Regions from separate parts of the Micromonospora sp. NPDC005710 genome, predicted to be linked through region 1. Evidence: riboswitches for the same ligand, from Rfam matches in the RefSeq annotation. Region 1 holds a riboswitch; each other region holds the start of a gene.
What was found. A riboswitch is a leader RNA that binds a small molecule or an ion and turns the genes downstream of it on or off. The one in region 1 is predicted to bind cyclic di-AMP.
Positions count from the first base shown of each region.

Region 2: linked by a shared signal. The riboswitch ahead of ABZ406_RS16710 (NlpC/P60 family protein) and the one ahead of ABZ406_RS12010 (hypothetical protein) in region 1 are both predicted to bind cyclic di-AMP.
Region 3: linked by a shared signal. The riboswitch ahead of ABZ406_RS11110 (hypothetical protein) and the one ahead of ABZ406_RS12010 (hypothetical protein) in region 1 are both predicted to bind cyclic di-AMP.
Region 4: linked by a shared signal. The riboswitch ahead of ABZ406_RS07190 (C39 family peptidase) and the one ahead of ABZ406_RS12010 (hypothetical protein) in region 1 are both predicted to bind cyclic di-AMP.

Region 1 covers NZ_JBEXYP010000007.1:120,596-124,115, reverse strand. Annotated here, with positions in the region: gene ABZ406_RS12020 (AAA family ATPase) at 1-288, shown strand, start outside; gene ABZ406_RS12015 (cation diffusion facilitator family transporter) at 395-1,312, shown strand; cyclic di-AMP (ydaO/yuaA leader) riboswitch at 1,430-1,561, shown strand; gene ABZ406_RS12010 (hypothetical protein) at 1,618-2,631, shown strand; gene ABZ406_RS12005 (hypothetical protein) at 2,774-3,283, shown strand; gene ABZ406_RS12000 (SRPBCC family protein) at 3,421-3,520, opposite strand, start outside.
Region 2 covers NZ_JBEXYP010000011.1:22,276-25,795, forward strand. Annotated here, with positions in the region: gene ABZ406_RS16700 (pyridoxamine 5'-phosphate oxidase family protein) at 1-111, opposite strand, end outside; gene dcd (dCTP deaminase) at 211-789, shown strand; gene ABZ406_RS16710 (NlpC/P60 family protein) at 895-1,935, opposite strand; cyclic di-AMP (ydaO/yuaA leader) riboswitch at 1,949-2,084, opposite strand; gene ABZ406_RS16715 (N-acetylmuramoyl-L-alanine amidase) at 2,320-3,520, shown strand, end outside.
Region 3 covers NZ_JBEXYP010000006.1:241,564-245,083, forward strand. Annotated here, with positions in the region: gene ABZ406_RS11100 (metal-sensitive transcriptional regulator) at 19-315, shown strand; gene ABZ406_RS11105 (YibE/F family protein) at 614-1,984, shown strand; cyclic di-AMP (ydaO/yuaA leader) riboswitch at 2,151-2,281, shown strand; gene ABZ406_RS11110 (hypothetical protein) at 2,286-3,305, shown strand; gene ABZ406_RS11115 (carbonic anhydrase) at 3,363-3,520, opposite strand, start outside.
Region 4 covers NZ_JBEXYP010000004.1:155,758-159,277, forward strand. Annotated here, with positions in the region: gene ABZ406_RS07180 (hypothetical protein) at 1-156, shown strand, start outside; gene ABZ406_RS07185 (hypothetical protein) at 289-1,059, shown strand; cyclic di-AMP (ydaO/yuaA leader) riboswitch at 1,344-1,485, shown strand; gene ABZ406_RS07190 (C39 family peptidase) at 1,718-2,566, shown strand; gene ABZ406_RS07195 (alpha/beta fold hydrolase) at 2,690-3,436, shown strand; gene ABZ406_RS07200 (CDP-glycerol glycerophosphotransferase family protein) at 3,441-3,520, opposite strand, start outside.

The DNA of each region.
Region 1 (3,520 bases):
ACCGCGACGGTCGAGGCCGCCGCCGGCCTGCTGGCCGAGGTGGAGGGCACGGTAGGGGTGATCACGCCGGTGCCCCGCCGGGACGAGGTGGCGGGTTGGCTCGGCGCGCTCGGGGCGTCGAGGTTGCAGGTGGTGACCAGCCTGGAGGCCAAGGGCATGGAGTACGACGGTGTCGTGCTTGTCGCCCCGAGCGAGATCCGGGCCGATCCGGGCGCCGGGGTACGGACCCTGTACGTGGCGCTCTCCCGGGCCACCCAGCGGCTCACCACCATCGACCCGACCGGCTGACGTCTGCGGACTGCCGCCGGCCGGGAGCGCTGCTCGCACACTTGCACACATAGCGATGTGAACATACATTTGACCGGGTCCCGACCAGCGGCGGAAGGTGGTTCTCGTGGGAGCAGGTCATGACCACCACCACGGGTCCGTCGCCAATGCCGCACACCAGCACCGAGGTCGACTCTGGGCGGCGTTCGGGCTGCTCGCCACCCTGATGGTGGTCGAGGCGGTGGCCGCCCTGCACACCGGCTCACTCGCCCTGCTCTCCGACGCCGGGCACATGTTCACCGACGTGCTCGGCATCGGGATGGCGCTCGCCGCGATCACGGCGACCCGGCGGGCCACCGGCGACCCGCAGCGCACCTTCGGGCTCTACCGACTCGAGGTGCTCGCCGCGCTGGCAAACGCCGTCCTGCTCTCCGGCGTCGCGATCTACGTCGTGATCGAGGCGATCCGCCGCTTCGGCGACCCGCACCAGGTCATCACCGGCCCGATGCTCGTGGTCGCCGTGCTCGGCCTGCTCGCGAACGTCACCGCCTTCGCCCTCCTGCGTGCCGGGGCCCGGGAAAGCATCAACCTCCAGGGCGCCTACCTGGAAGTGCTCGGCGACCTGCTCGGCTCGCTCGGCGTCATCGGCGCGGCACTGCTCATCACCGTCACCGACTGGTGGTGGGCCGACCCCCTCGTCGCAGTCGCCATCGGCGTGTTCATCCTGCCGCGCACCTGGCGGCTGGCCCGCGCCGCCGTCCGCATCCTCGTGCAGGCCGCCCCGGAACACCTCCAGGTCACCGCCGTGCACGACCGACTGGCCGCCGTTCCCGGTGTCGTCGAGGTGCATGACCTGCACGTCTGGACACTCACCTCCGGCATGGACGTGGCCTCCGCACACCTGACCATGGCACCCGGCGCGGAGGTCGGCGCGGTGCTCACCGCAGCGCGTACCGCGCTGCACGACGACTTCCGCATCGAGCACGCCACCCTGCAGATCGAGCCCGGGGCCGCCTCCGGCGCGTGCGGCTCCATCGAATGGTGACCTGGCCGTCATTTTCTGTCATGACGCACGCACCGTCCGTCACATTGGCTGCAGCCGCCCCACCGGCACCGGTAGGCTCGGTTCCGACCTCCACCAGGAGGCGCCTCCCGGCGCCGGTGGTGGTCGCCGCCTAATCGCCCTCCTGGGCGAACCGGGGAACCATGTTCCTGGGGTGTATCCGCGTCAGCGGTAGGGATCTTCCGTCCCGAACCCGTCAGCTAACCCGGTCGGCGGCTGACGGAAGGACATGCGCAGTGGCACCAGCACGACCACCCGCCGCCCGACTGGCGGCCCTGATCGTCGCGATGTTCACCCTCGGCGTCGCGATGCCGGCCGGCACCGCCTCGGCCGCTCCCCCGACCGGCCTGCGAGCCGCCGCACCCGACTCCGACGAGGAGGGCGGCACCCCGGCGTTGCGCGCCCAACTCGAGGCGGCCAGCAAGGGCTACCTGGACGCGAAGCGCGCCCTGGACACGTCCGTACGACGGCAGCAGGAACTCGCCACCCAACTGAAGACCATCGAGGTCGAGATCGAGCAGCGCAACGGCAAGGTCGGCGAGATCGCCGAGGTGGCGTACCGCACCGGCCGGCTCGGCGCGATGTCGGCGCTGCTCAACAGCAACACCCCGGAAGGCTTCATGGACCGCGCAGCCGCGCTGGACGCCGTGGCCGCCAACGAGGACCGGGTGCTGCGCGACCTGCTGGCCAGCAAGGACAAGGCCAACCGCACCCGGGTCGCCCTGAACGGCGAGATCAACGAGCAGCGCAAGCAGGTAGCGGTGATGGCCAAACGCAAGGACCAGGCCGAGCGGGCCCTGACCGTGGCCACCACACCCAAGCCGCAGACCACCGCCGACGCCGGCTCCAACCGGGGCACCTCCAGCGCCAACGCGAAGGCGGCGCCGCGCAACTCCGACGGCTCCTGGCCGTCCGAGTCGTGCAGCGTCAACGACCCCACGCCGGCCAGCGGCTGCATCACCCCGCGCACCCTGCACGCGCTCAACCAGGCCAAGGCCGCCGGCTTCACCAGGTACGTCTCGTGCCACCGCCCGAGCGGCTCCGGTGAACATCCGAAAGGCCGGGCCTGCGACTTCGCCGCCCAGAAGAACGGCTTCGGCGGAAACGCCACCGGCGGCGACAAGACGTACGGCAACAACCTGGCCGCGTACTTCATCCGCAACGCCGACCGGCTCGCCGTGCTCTACGTGATCTGGTACAGGCAGATCTGGCTGCCCAGCAGCGGGTGGAAGTCGTACAGCGGGGCGCACGGAACCCCGTCGACCGATCACACGAACCACGTACACCTGTCGGTCTACTGACCCACGCGTCGTGATGCCTGTGAGTCATCGTGATGACTCACAGGCATCACCTGCGTCCGGGAAGGGACTACGTCGCCGGGCGTACCCCTGATGTCGTCGCTCGTCGGACGACCCGGCAAGGGCCGGCGGGCAGCATCGCGGTATGCCTCGGATCCGACCCACCACCCGCAAGGCGCTGCTCACACTGCACCTCGTCACCTCGCTCGGCTGGCTGGGCGCCGACCTGGTGCTGCTCACCCTCGGCATCGCCGTCCAGCGGGGCGCCGACCCGGCGGTGGTCTATCCGGTGACCGCCCTGGTCGGCACCGTGCTGTTCGCGCCGCTGAGCGTCCTGGTCTGGCTGATCGGCGTCGCCAGTTCGCTGCTCACCCCGTGGGGCCTGCTGCGCCACCGCTGGGTGCTGGTGAAACTCGTACTCACCACGGTGATGGTCGGGCTGGTGCTGTTCCTGCTCACCCCGAACCTGCGCCACGCCGGAGCGGTCGGTGCCGCCCTGCCCGCACGCGAGCGCGCCGACCTGGTCATCGCGCCGGCGGTGTCGACCAGCCTGATGATCATCGCGACGGTGCTGTCCACGTACAAGCCGTGGGGCCGGCGCACCACCGCTCGAACCGCCCGCCCGAGCCGTTATCGCGCCTCAGCAAAGATCTAGCGGCACCCCGCCCTGCCCCGCCCCGCGCGACTCGTCGATCTTGCACTTACTGTGCCGACATTTGGGGCATCCCTCGGATATCGACAACCGAGACTGCAAGATCGGCGGCAGCGGGCGGGGTGGGGTTCGGGGGTGGGTTAGGGGTGGGGGGGATTGTTGGGGCGGTCGAGGGCCGCGCCCAGCCGGGTGGCGAGGGCTAGGTGAGCGGCCCGGGCCTGGCGGAACGCGTAGCGGAAC
Region 2 (3,520 bases), on a different contig from region 1:
GGCACGGACCGTGGCCAGATAGCCGAAGCCCGGCCCGTACTGCTGGAGGAGAACGCGGATCCCGTCGGCGAGTCGGGGCTCGTCGGCGGCGAATTCGGACCAGGAAGCCATGCGGGCATTCTATCGAACAAATGTACGAGCAGCGACCTCGACGCGCTGGTCACCAGCACCGAATCCGGCCACTTTTGGCGGCGCGGCTATGGTGGTCCGATGCTGCTCTCCGACCGCGACCTGGTCTCCGAGATCAAGGCCGGCACGCTGGGCCTGGAGCCGTTCGAGCCCACCCTGGTGCAACCGTCCAGCATCGACGTCCGGCTCGATCGGCTGTTCCGGGTCTTCAACAACCACCTCTACACCCACATCGACCCCGCGATGCAGCAGGACGACCTGACGTCGGTGGTCGAGGTCCCCGATGGCGAGCCGTTCGTCCTGCACCCGGGGGAGTTCGTGCTCGCCTCGACGCTGGAGGTCATCTCGCTCGGTGACCAGCTCGCCGGCCGGCTGGAGGGCAAGAGCTCCCTGGGCCGACTCGGGTTGCTCACGCACTCCACCGCCGGTTTCATCGACCCGGGCTTCTCCGGTCACGTGACGCTGGAGCTCTCGAACGTGGCGAACCTGCCGATCACGCTCTGGCCGGGCATGAAGATCGGGCAGCTGTGCATCTTCCGGCTCTCCTCGCCGGCCGAGCACCCGTACGGCTCGGTGGTCTACGGCTCGCGCTACCAGGGCCAGCGGGGGCCGACGCCCAGCCGCGCCTGGCAGCACTGGCGCACCTGGCCCACCCGCTGAGACCCACCCCCCTGAGACCGAGCCGCTGAGACCGACCCCGCTGAGACCAGGACGACGAGGGCCCGCCGCGAACGTGATCGCGACGGGCCCCTCGGTCACCCGGGGTCAGCCTGGGCGGCCGTAGCTGTGGATCGGGCCGTCGTCGACCTTCTTCATCTTGACCGGTTGACCGGCCTGCGATGCGTGCACCACCCAGCCGCCGCCGACGTACATACCGACGTGGTGGATGTCGCTGTAGTAGAAGACCAGGTCGCCGGGGCGCAGGTCTCCCCTGCTGACGTTCTTGGTGACGCGGCTCTGCGCGGCGGCGTTGTGCGGCAGCGACACGCCGGCCTTCGCCCAGGCGGCCAGCATCAGGCCGGAGCAGTCGTACGAGTTCGGGCCCTCGGCACCCCAGACGTAGGGCTTGCCGATCTGCGCGCAGGCGAACTTGACAGCGGTGCCCGCGGCGCCGCCGGGGTAGCTGCCCGGGCAGGGTGCCGGACGCAGTGGACCACCGCCGCCGTTGCCGTACACCTTGAGGCGCAGCTTCTGCAGGCGGTCGATCTCTTCGTTGATCTGCTTCTTCTTCGCCGCGAGCTGAGTTTCGGTGCGGGTCAGTTGCGCCACCATCTCGTCCAGCGGCGCCTTCTGCGCAGCCAGCTGGTCACGGAGGTCGGCGACCTCGCGTACGTCCTTCTGCTGGTTGTGCGCGAAGCGGTCGAGCATTTCGAGCTGGCCGACGACCTCGCTGGGCGACCGACTGCCCAGCACCGCGTTGACAGTGGAGACGTTCTCGCCCTTGTAGGCGCGTACCGCCAGGGCGCTGACCTTGTCCATCGCGGCGTCGACCTGACGCTCCAGCGGGGTGATCCGGGCGGCCAGCGCGTCGGCCTGCTTGCGCTTCGCGGCGAGGTCGGTGCGGGTGGCGTTGTGCCGTTCGATGATCGGTTCGAGCTTGTTCCAGTCGGCGTCGATCTGGCGCTCGATCTCGGCGACGGAAGGGTCGGCGTGGGCCGCCGTGGCGCTGCCGGTCAGGACGACGGCGATGCCGGCCAGCGCGGCGAGTGCGGTGGTGAAGCGGGACCAGCGTGGGCGCGGCACTGTCGACGCCGGAGCGGCTGATGCCGACCGCTCGGACGACGGCCGCGGGGCATGGAGTGCCACCGGGGTTCCGTACTCCTTCTTCCTGACCGCCTACCGGGTTAGCTGACGGGTTCGGGCGGGAAGTCGGCGCCCTACCGCAGTGGCTGCGGATTCACCCCGAGGGACCTGGGTCCCCGGTTCGCTCGGAAACGACTCGGCGGTGTCGGTCCGTTACCGCCCGGGCTGGGCGGAGCTGATGTCGGGCCGACGAATGACCAGAGTAGAGACGCCTGTTACCGATCCGCAACCCGTGTGGCGGTGACACTCCGTACCGATCGGGCGAGGTCACCGACAGTGTGTGAAGAATTCTTTCCACAGGCTTCGATAGATGGAAAGGTATTGACGCGACCTCCCGGACGGCGCGATGGTGACCTGAACTCACTCCGCAAGAATCTAGGGGGTTCGATGCACCATCCAACCCTGTCGACCGGCTGGCGGGCACTGCTCGTCGCCACCGTCGTCGCCGCCTCGACCACTGTGCCACTCTCCGTCGGCCCGGCCGCCGCCGCGCCCAGCACCGACCGCCAGCAGCAGTACGCCGCCGCGGCTGGCGACTACGGCGTACCGAGCGTCGTACTGCTCGGCGTCTCCTACCTGGAGTCGCGCTGGGACACCAACGCCGGCACACCGAGCACCAGTGGCGGCTACGGCCCGATGCACCTGACCGACGCGCGGCACGTGGCCGCGCTTCCGGCGGGGGGTCACCACGACTCCGGGGCCGAGGACCCCCGCGGGGACGACTCCCGGCCCGCCCTGGTGCCCGCGCCGCAGCCGGTCGAGGCGCCCGCCCCGTCCACCGCCGCGTTGCAGACCGTGGACGCCGCCGCCGCACTGACCGGTGTCACCGCCGAGGCACTGCGCACCGACGCGGGCCTCAACATCCGGGGCGGCGCCGCGCTGCTGAGCGCGTACCAGAGGGATCTGGGTGCGCCGGTCGGCACCGGCACCGACCCGGCGGCCTGGTACGGCGCGGTGGCCCGTTACTCGGGCGCGGACAGCGCCGACGCCGCGGCGGCCTTCGCCGACGAGGTCTTCACCACCATCGGCGCGGGCCAGTCCCGGACGACCGACGATGGCCAGCGGGTCAGCCTGCCGGCCCAGTCGGTGCGGCCCGAGCGTTCCTGGTTGGACCGGCTGGGCCTGCGCCGGCTGGCCCGCCCGGACGGGGTGGAGTGCCCGCTCACCATCTCCTGCGAGTGGATCCCGGCGCCCTACGAGGCGTTCGGTGACGGGGACTACGGCAACCACGACCTCTCCGACCGACCCGCGCGGCAGAAGATCGAGTACATAGTCATCCACGACACCGAGGCGAGTTGGGCGACGACCCTCAAACTCGTCCAGGACCCGACCTACGTGAGCTGGCACTATTCGCTGCGCTCGGTCGACGGGCACATCGCCCAGCACGTGAAGACCAAAGACGTCGGTTGGCACGCCGGCAACTGGTACGTCAACGCGAAGTCGATCGGGCTGGAACACGAGGGCTTCGCCGCGCAGGGGACCTGGTACACCGAGGCGATGTACCGGACCTCGGCGAAGCTGGTCCGGCACCTGGCGCTGCGGCTGGGCATTCCACTGGACCGCCAGCACATCATCGGCCACGACAACG
Region 3 (3,520 bases), on a different contig from region 1:
TACGCTATCCTGGTCGACATGACCGCACCCACCCCGATCCGTGGATACACCGCCAGCAAGGACCAACTGCTCGCGCGGCTCCGCCGCGTCGAGGGCCAGGTCCGGGGCATCGAAAAGATGGTCGACGACGACCGTTACTGCATCGACGTGCTCACCCAGATCTCCGCGATCCAGGCCGCCCTCGACAAGGTCGCGCTCGGGCTGCTCGACGGGCACGCCCGGCACTGCATGCACGAGGGTGCCGCCGAGGGTCGGGCCGACGAGATGGCCACCGAGATGATGGCGGCGGTCGGTCGGCTCATGAAGCGCGGCTGACCGCCCGGGCCGCCACGCGGTCGGTGCGGGTACCCGACACTCCGCCACGACCGGCGACCCCCAGGTCGGCTGGTTAGCATCTCCCACGATGACCTCCCGTATGCCGCCGCACAGCCGGGCACCGGCGCCCCCACGCCATGGCGTCGCCCCCGGCCGACCCGGCTGGGCACTGACCGTCCGTGATCAATGGGCCATCAGGCAGCGATCCGACCCACCGTTCGCCGCGTTTCCACAGCGACCGGTGAACCGTCCGGCCCGCTGACCCGTACCCCGCACCGGATCGTTGGGAGTTTCCACCTTGGCCGCCGACCACAGTCATCCCGCGCCGTCCGCCCCACCACGGGTGCGACGGATCCTCGTCGTGACCGTGGTCCCCCTCTTCGTCGCCACAGTGCTCGCGGCAGTGCTGCTGTGGCCGCGCGGCGGGGCACCGCAGACCGACGGTGGTGCGGACGTGCCGCGCTACCCCGGCACTGTCACCCGGGTGGTGAGCGAGCCGTGCCCGCCGGCGCCGTCCGCACCCGAGGGCACCCCGAGGATCGGCGACGGCCGGTGCGGCACCGTCGACGTCCGGGTGGACGACGGACCAACCGCCGGCCAACAGGTACGCACACCGGTGCCCGACGGACCGGGCGCACCGCGGGTCGCCGTCGGCGACGAGGTCATCCTGGTCGAGCTGACCGACCCCACCGACCCGACCACGAGCAACTGGAACATCGCCGAGCACCAACGCGGCACCCCGATGGTGTGGCTTGCGGTGGTCTTCGCGGCAGCGATCGTCGCGTTCGGCAGGTGGCGAGGTCTGGCCGCGCTCGCCGGCCTGGCCGCCAGCTTCGCCATCCTGCTCACGTTCGTGCTGCCGGGCATCAGCGCCGGCCGGTCACCACTGCTGGTGGCGGTGGTGGGCGCGGCTCTGATCATGTTCGTGGTGCTCTACCTGACGCACGGGGTCACCGCACAGACCTCGGTCGCGGTGCTCGGCACCCTGGGCAGCCTGGTGCTGACCGGTGTGCTCGCCACCATCGCCACTGCCGCGACCCACCTCACCGGCTTCGGCAGCGAGGACGCCACCACCCTGTCGATGTTCCAGGGCGACGTGGACCTGCACGGCCTGCTGCTCGCCGGCATCATCATCGGATCACTCGGGGTGCTGGACGACGTGACAGTCACCCAGGCGGCGACAGTCACCGAGCTGGCGAACGCCAACCCCGGGCTGACCCGGTTGCAGCTGTACCGGGCGGCCACCCGGGTCGGCCGCGCGCACATCGCCTCCACTGTCAACACCATCGTGCTGGCGTACGCCGGCGCGTCGCTGCCCCTGCTGCTCCTGCTCACCGCCGACTCGCGGCCGATCGGGCAGATCCTGACGAGTGAATTCCTCGCACAGGAGATCGTCCGCAGCGCTGTCGCCACCCTCGGTCTGATCGCCGCCGTACCACTGACGACCGGACTGGCCGCCGTGGTGACCGCCGCCGGTCGGATCGATGCCGCACCGTCCGTCGACGCTCCCGCGCCCCGGCCCCAGCCGGACCGCACCGAGGCACTCGCCGCACTCAGCTCACCGCGCACGACCGGCTCCGACGAGCCGGGCCGGACGCGGACCGCACCCCCACCCGAGGCCACCGACAGGTGGCCGGAGTCGAACAGGAGCACGGATACGGCATGGTGACACTCCTCAGCGTGACCAGATCGGGCATCCACCCTGAGAACCGCGTCACTGGTCACTCAACGCTATGGCGAAATGACGCTTTTGGTCGGCATCCAGGCGTAGCTGACCCGGTCGACTCTCGGGTAACCTCGCTGCCGGTCACCGATGAAGGCGCGAAGCGGCGCCTGCGGTGCCACCGCCCAATCGCCAACCGGCGAGCCGGGGACCCAGGTACCTGGGGTGAATCCGCGTCAGCGGTAGGGGCCACTTCCGCCCCGAACCCGTCAGCTAACCCGGTCGGCGGTCGACGGAAGGGAACATTGTGACGGCACCCCTACGCCGCTGGATGACACCCGTGGTGGCCGCGATCGCCGCACTCACAGTGCTCGCCGGGCCGCTCCCGGCGCACGCCGCCCCGACGAACCCCACACCGTCCGGGCATGAGGAGGACGGCGAGCCCAAGCTACTCAACGACGTCATCGAACAGGCCAACCGCGACTACTCCGCCGCCAAGTCCAAGTTGGACAAGTCCAAGAAGCGGCAGGGCGAGTTGGCGGCGGAGGTCAACCGGGCCAAGGCCGACCTGGACGCGTTGGCCCCGCAGGTCGGGCAGATCGCCGCCCAGGCGTACCGGACCGGCCGGATCGGCGCGGTCGCGATGCTGCTGGAGAGCGATGCGCCCGACTCGTTCGTTCAACGCGCCGGGATGCTCGACGAGATGAACATGGTCAACGAGAAGAAGCTCGCCGAGGTCAACGTCGTGAAGGCCCGCGCCGAGCAGGCCAAGTTGGCGCTCGACACCGAGGTCCGCGAGCAGCAGAAGCAGACCGCCCTGATGGCCAAGCGGAAGAGCGAGGCCGACAAGGCGCTCTCCCTCGTCGGCGGGAAGGGCTTCACCGGCGGCCTGGTGGACGCCACCTCCAAGGTCGCGAAGATCGGCCCGGGTCGCAGTGCCGACGGTGACTGGAAGCCCCAGTCGTGCAGCGAGAACGACCCCACCACGTCCGGCTGCGTCACGCCGCGCACGCTGCACGCGTACAAGGAGGTCAAGGCGGCCGGCTTCAACCGGTTCGTCGGCTGCTACCGCTCCGGCGGGCCGTGGGAGCACCCGAAGGGCCGCGCCTGCGACTGGTCGCTCCAGAAGAGCGGCTTCGCCCCCTGGCACAACGTGGACACCCGGACGTACGGCAACAACGTGGCCGCGTTCCTCATCCGTAACGCCGACCGGCTCGGCATCTACTACGTGATCTGGAACCGGCAGATCTGGTTCCCGGCCACCGGCTGGAGTTCGTACAGCGGGCCGTCGAACCACACCGACCACGTGCACATGTCGCTGCTCTGACCCCGCACGATTCCCGTCGAGGGCCGTTCCGCGTCACGCGGAGCGGCCCTCGTCGCGTCAGACGGTGGCCGGCGCGGCCGGGTCGGTGGACCCGGTCGGCGTGTCGAGCGTCGCGAAGCCAGCCGGCACGGCGGCCACCGGGCGCACCGCTCCGGCGGCCAGCCGGTAGGACACCCCCACCACCGCGCACCGCCCCTGCGCCACCTCGTCGGCCA
Region 4 (3,520 bases), on a different contig from region 1:
GCTGCGGCATGCTCGGTCGACGCGCCGGTGGCTCGTCCCGGCGACCAGGGCGTCGTCGCGGCCGGCGTGCTGCCGGTCCGCTCGGCCGGGCCGGACCGGCTGCCCCTCGTCCACGCGGCGAGCAATCGGGCTTCCCGGGCCCCACCGGCGCGCTGAGCCACCGGGACGACAGTCCCCTCACCGCGCCCCGTCGACAGACCTGCTTCCCACCCCGCCGCCCCGTGGCCCACAGTGGCCCGCGAGCCGGCGCGGCTCCCATCGCACTGCTCTCTCCCCGAGGTGCCGACCATGGAGACCGTCGTCTTCTACCAGTTCGTGACCGAGGTGCCGCAGGCCGCCGCCATCTGGTCGACGCTGTTCCTGCTGACCCTGGGTCTGCTCACCGTGCTGGCCGCCCGCCCCGAACGGGAACGGCCCACCGACGATCCGCCCCCGGCCGAGCCCACCGCCCGGGAGGTGGCCGCCGCCGAGGCCGTCGACAGGCGCCGCTACGCCGAGGAGGTGGCGGTGGCCGCGGCCGGCGCGGCCACCACCGCCCGGCGCCGACGCGCCGCCTGGCTGACCGCTCAGGAGCAACTGGAGAGGGCCTGGGCCGGGTACGACGAGGCGGACGCCGTCGCGCGTCGCTTCGCGGGGGCCGGGGCGGTGCCCACCCCGCAGACCCCGCACACCCCCACCGAGTACGCCGCCCGGGAACGCTACCTGCACCGCGCGGCGATGGCGGCGTACTGGCGGGGCGACCTCACCATGGCCCAGCTCGGCGACGTGTTCGGACACCGGCGCGGTTGGGATCCCCGGCGACACCCGGTCGAGCAGGAGGTGCTGATCAGCCGGGTGGTCCGGGACGCGCGGCGGGCCGACTACCAGGTGGCCGCCGCCCGTGAACGGGCCGTCTGGCGCGACGCGGAGTTGGCCGCCGAGTCGGCTCGCACTCTCGCCGAGGAGGCGTACGCGGCGGCGGCCCGCCTGCGCCCGACCCCGCTGCCCGCTCGCCGGTCGGTGGCCCGGGCGATGCGACCCGCCGTCGTGACACGGTGGCTCCCGGCCCGGGTGAGTTGAGCCCGATCTGTGATGTGAGGCCGCTCACCCAATAGCGGAATCGGACGGTCGACGCGATCGGTGGCATTGTTCTCGCGATTATGGTCGCCTTCTTCGCGGCCTGTCCGGTTGTCGACCACAGGCGCCACCGTAACCGGTTGTCCCATCGAGTCACATCATCGGCAATACGCGCAGAAATTGTCGCGTCAATTGGGGTTTACGCAGGTGAACCTGGCTTGGCAGGGCGTGGAGAGGCCAGTAGTGTCGTCCCGTCCGGTGCGGTAACCGATCGCAAGACGCGACGCCGCGCCGACCCGCTCAATCGTGATCAACGAACCGGGGACCCATCAGTAAGTCCGGGGTGAATCCGCGAGCCACGGCCCGCGGTAGGGCGATCTTCCCGCCCGAATCCGTCAGCTAACCCGGTAGGCGGTGTCGGAAGGAGTCCCATCCTCGTGCAGCACCTTTCCACCCCTCGGCTGTTCCCTCGCCTCCACGGCGCGGCGGTGCACCCGCTCATTCGTCACACGACGGTGAGCTGACCCCCGGGTCATCGCCTTACCCGCCCGGCCGCGCCGGGCGTTCCCCTGAGCGGTTCACCATCCGCGGACCACTGTCCGCGCGCTGGCGCCTGCCCGGATACCGGTCCGGCCCCGGTGTGCCGCTCACCCCCCGATCCGTGGAGGACCCCGTGAAGCACACAGTGAAGCGCCAGCTCCGCCGCCTCGCCACCGAGCGCCCGTACCAGATCGTTGCCGCCTCCGCCGCGGCCCTCGCCATCGCCACCACCACCGGCGCCCTGCTCACCACCGCCGACGACGCCCCGGCCGGCCACCGCCCCGCGACCACCGTCGCCGAGATGCGCAGCGACGTCGCCGCCTCCCAGGGCGAGGTGACTGACGCGTCCCCGTCGGCCAGCGCCGCGCCGACCACCGCCGCCCCGACCACCACCGCCGCCTCGCCCGCCGCCAAGGCCAAGAGCAACCCGGACCTCACCCGTAAGCCGACGCCGCCGAAGCCCCCCGCGACCAAGGTGCTCGACTACGACTACGAGGCGCAGAACACCTACTACAACTGCGGGCCGGCGGCCACCCGCAACGCGCTCAGCGCGAGCGGGATCGACCGCACCCAGGAGGAACTCGGCGCCGAACTCGGCACCACCGAGATGGGCACCAACTCGGCCGAGGACACCACCCGGGTGCTCAACGCCGAGGTGAAGGGCTCCCCGTACCGGACCCGGATGTTCCTCGGCGCACCCAGCTCCGCCCAGATGGACCGCCTCCAGGCCGACGTGGTGACTGCCATCACCGACGGCCGTGGCGTGGTGGCCAACGTCGTCGGAGACGCCACCGACACCGACGGCAGCTGGCACTCCTACGGCGGCGGGCACTACATCGCCGTCGTCGGCTACAAGGACAACGGTCGCACCGTGCGGATCGCCGACTCGGCGAACCCGAGCGACCCGTCGTACTGGATCACCACGATCGACCTGGCCAACTGGATCGCCAGCCGGGGCTACTCCGCCTGACCCAGGCACCCTGACCGCCGCGGGCGCCGTCTCCCACAAGGGGCCGGCGCCCGCGGCGTCTGTCCGCGCGGCCCGCCGTCCACGGCTCTCGTACCGGGTCGTGAACCGTGGAAGACTGCGACAGTGGTGGAGAAGACGGGTGGTCCCGCCGGCCGTGGGCCGGTCCTGCTGCTGCTGCACGGCATGGGCGCGACCGGGGACGTGTGGTTGCCGTGGGCTCCGTACCTTGAGCAGCACTGGCCCGGGCGGTGGCTGGCACCGGACCTCGCCGGCCACGGCTGGGCGCAGCCCCTGCCGTCGTACTCCTTCGCGGGCTTCGCTCGGCAGATCGCCCAGGCCCTCGCCCCCGACGACCGGCTGGTGGTGCTCGGGCACTCGCTGGGTGGGGTGGTCGGCCTGGCGCTGGCCGCCCGCGATACCGGAACGCCAGTGGACGCGGTGGTCGGGCTGGGCATCAAGACGGCCTGGTCACCCGCTGAGCTGGCCCGCGCCGCCGAGGTCGCCGCCCGCCCGGTGAGCTGGTTCGCCAGCCGCAGCGAGGCGGCCCGCCGCCACCTGCGCGTCGCCGGACTGGCCGGCCTGGTGTCGCCGGACCACCCGGTGGTCGACGCCGGGCTGCGTCAGGTCGACGGCCGGTGGCGCCTCGCCATGGACCCGGGAGCCTTCGCCGTCGGCGAGCCCGACCTGGCCGCGCTGCTGGCGGCGACCGACGTGCCGGTGGTGCTGGCACGCGGGGAGAACGACCCGATGGTCACCGACGAACAGCTCAAGGAGTACGGCGTACCGGTCGCCACCCTGCCCGGTCTCGGGCACAACGCGCACGTGGAGGACCCGGCGGCGGTGCTGGCGCTGCTCGACCCGTACCGGTGACCGGTCACACCGGTGCGGACGCGGTGAGGGTCTCGGCGGGGGTCAGCTCCCGGCGGGCGGCGGTCAGGAACGCCTCGGCGTACG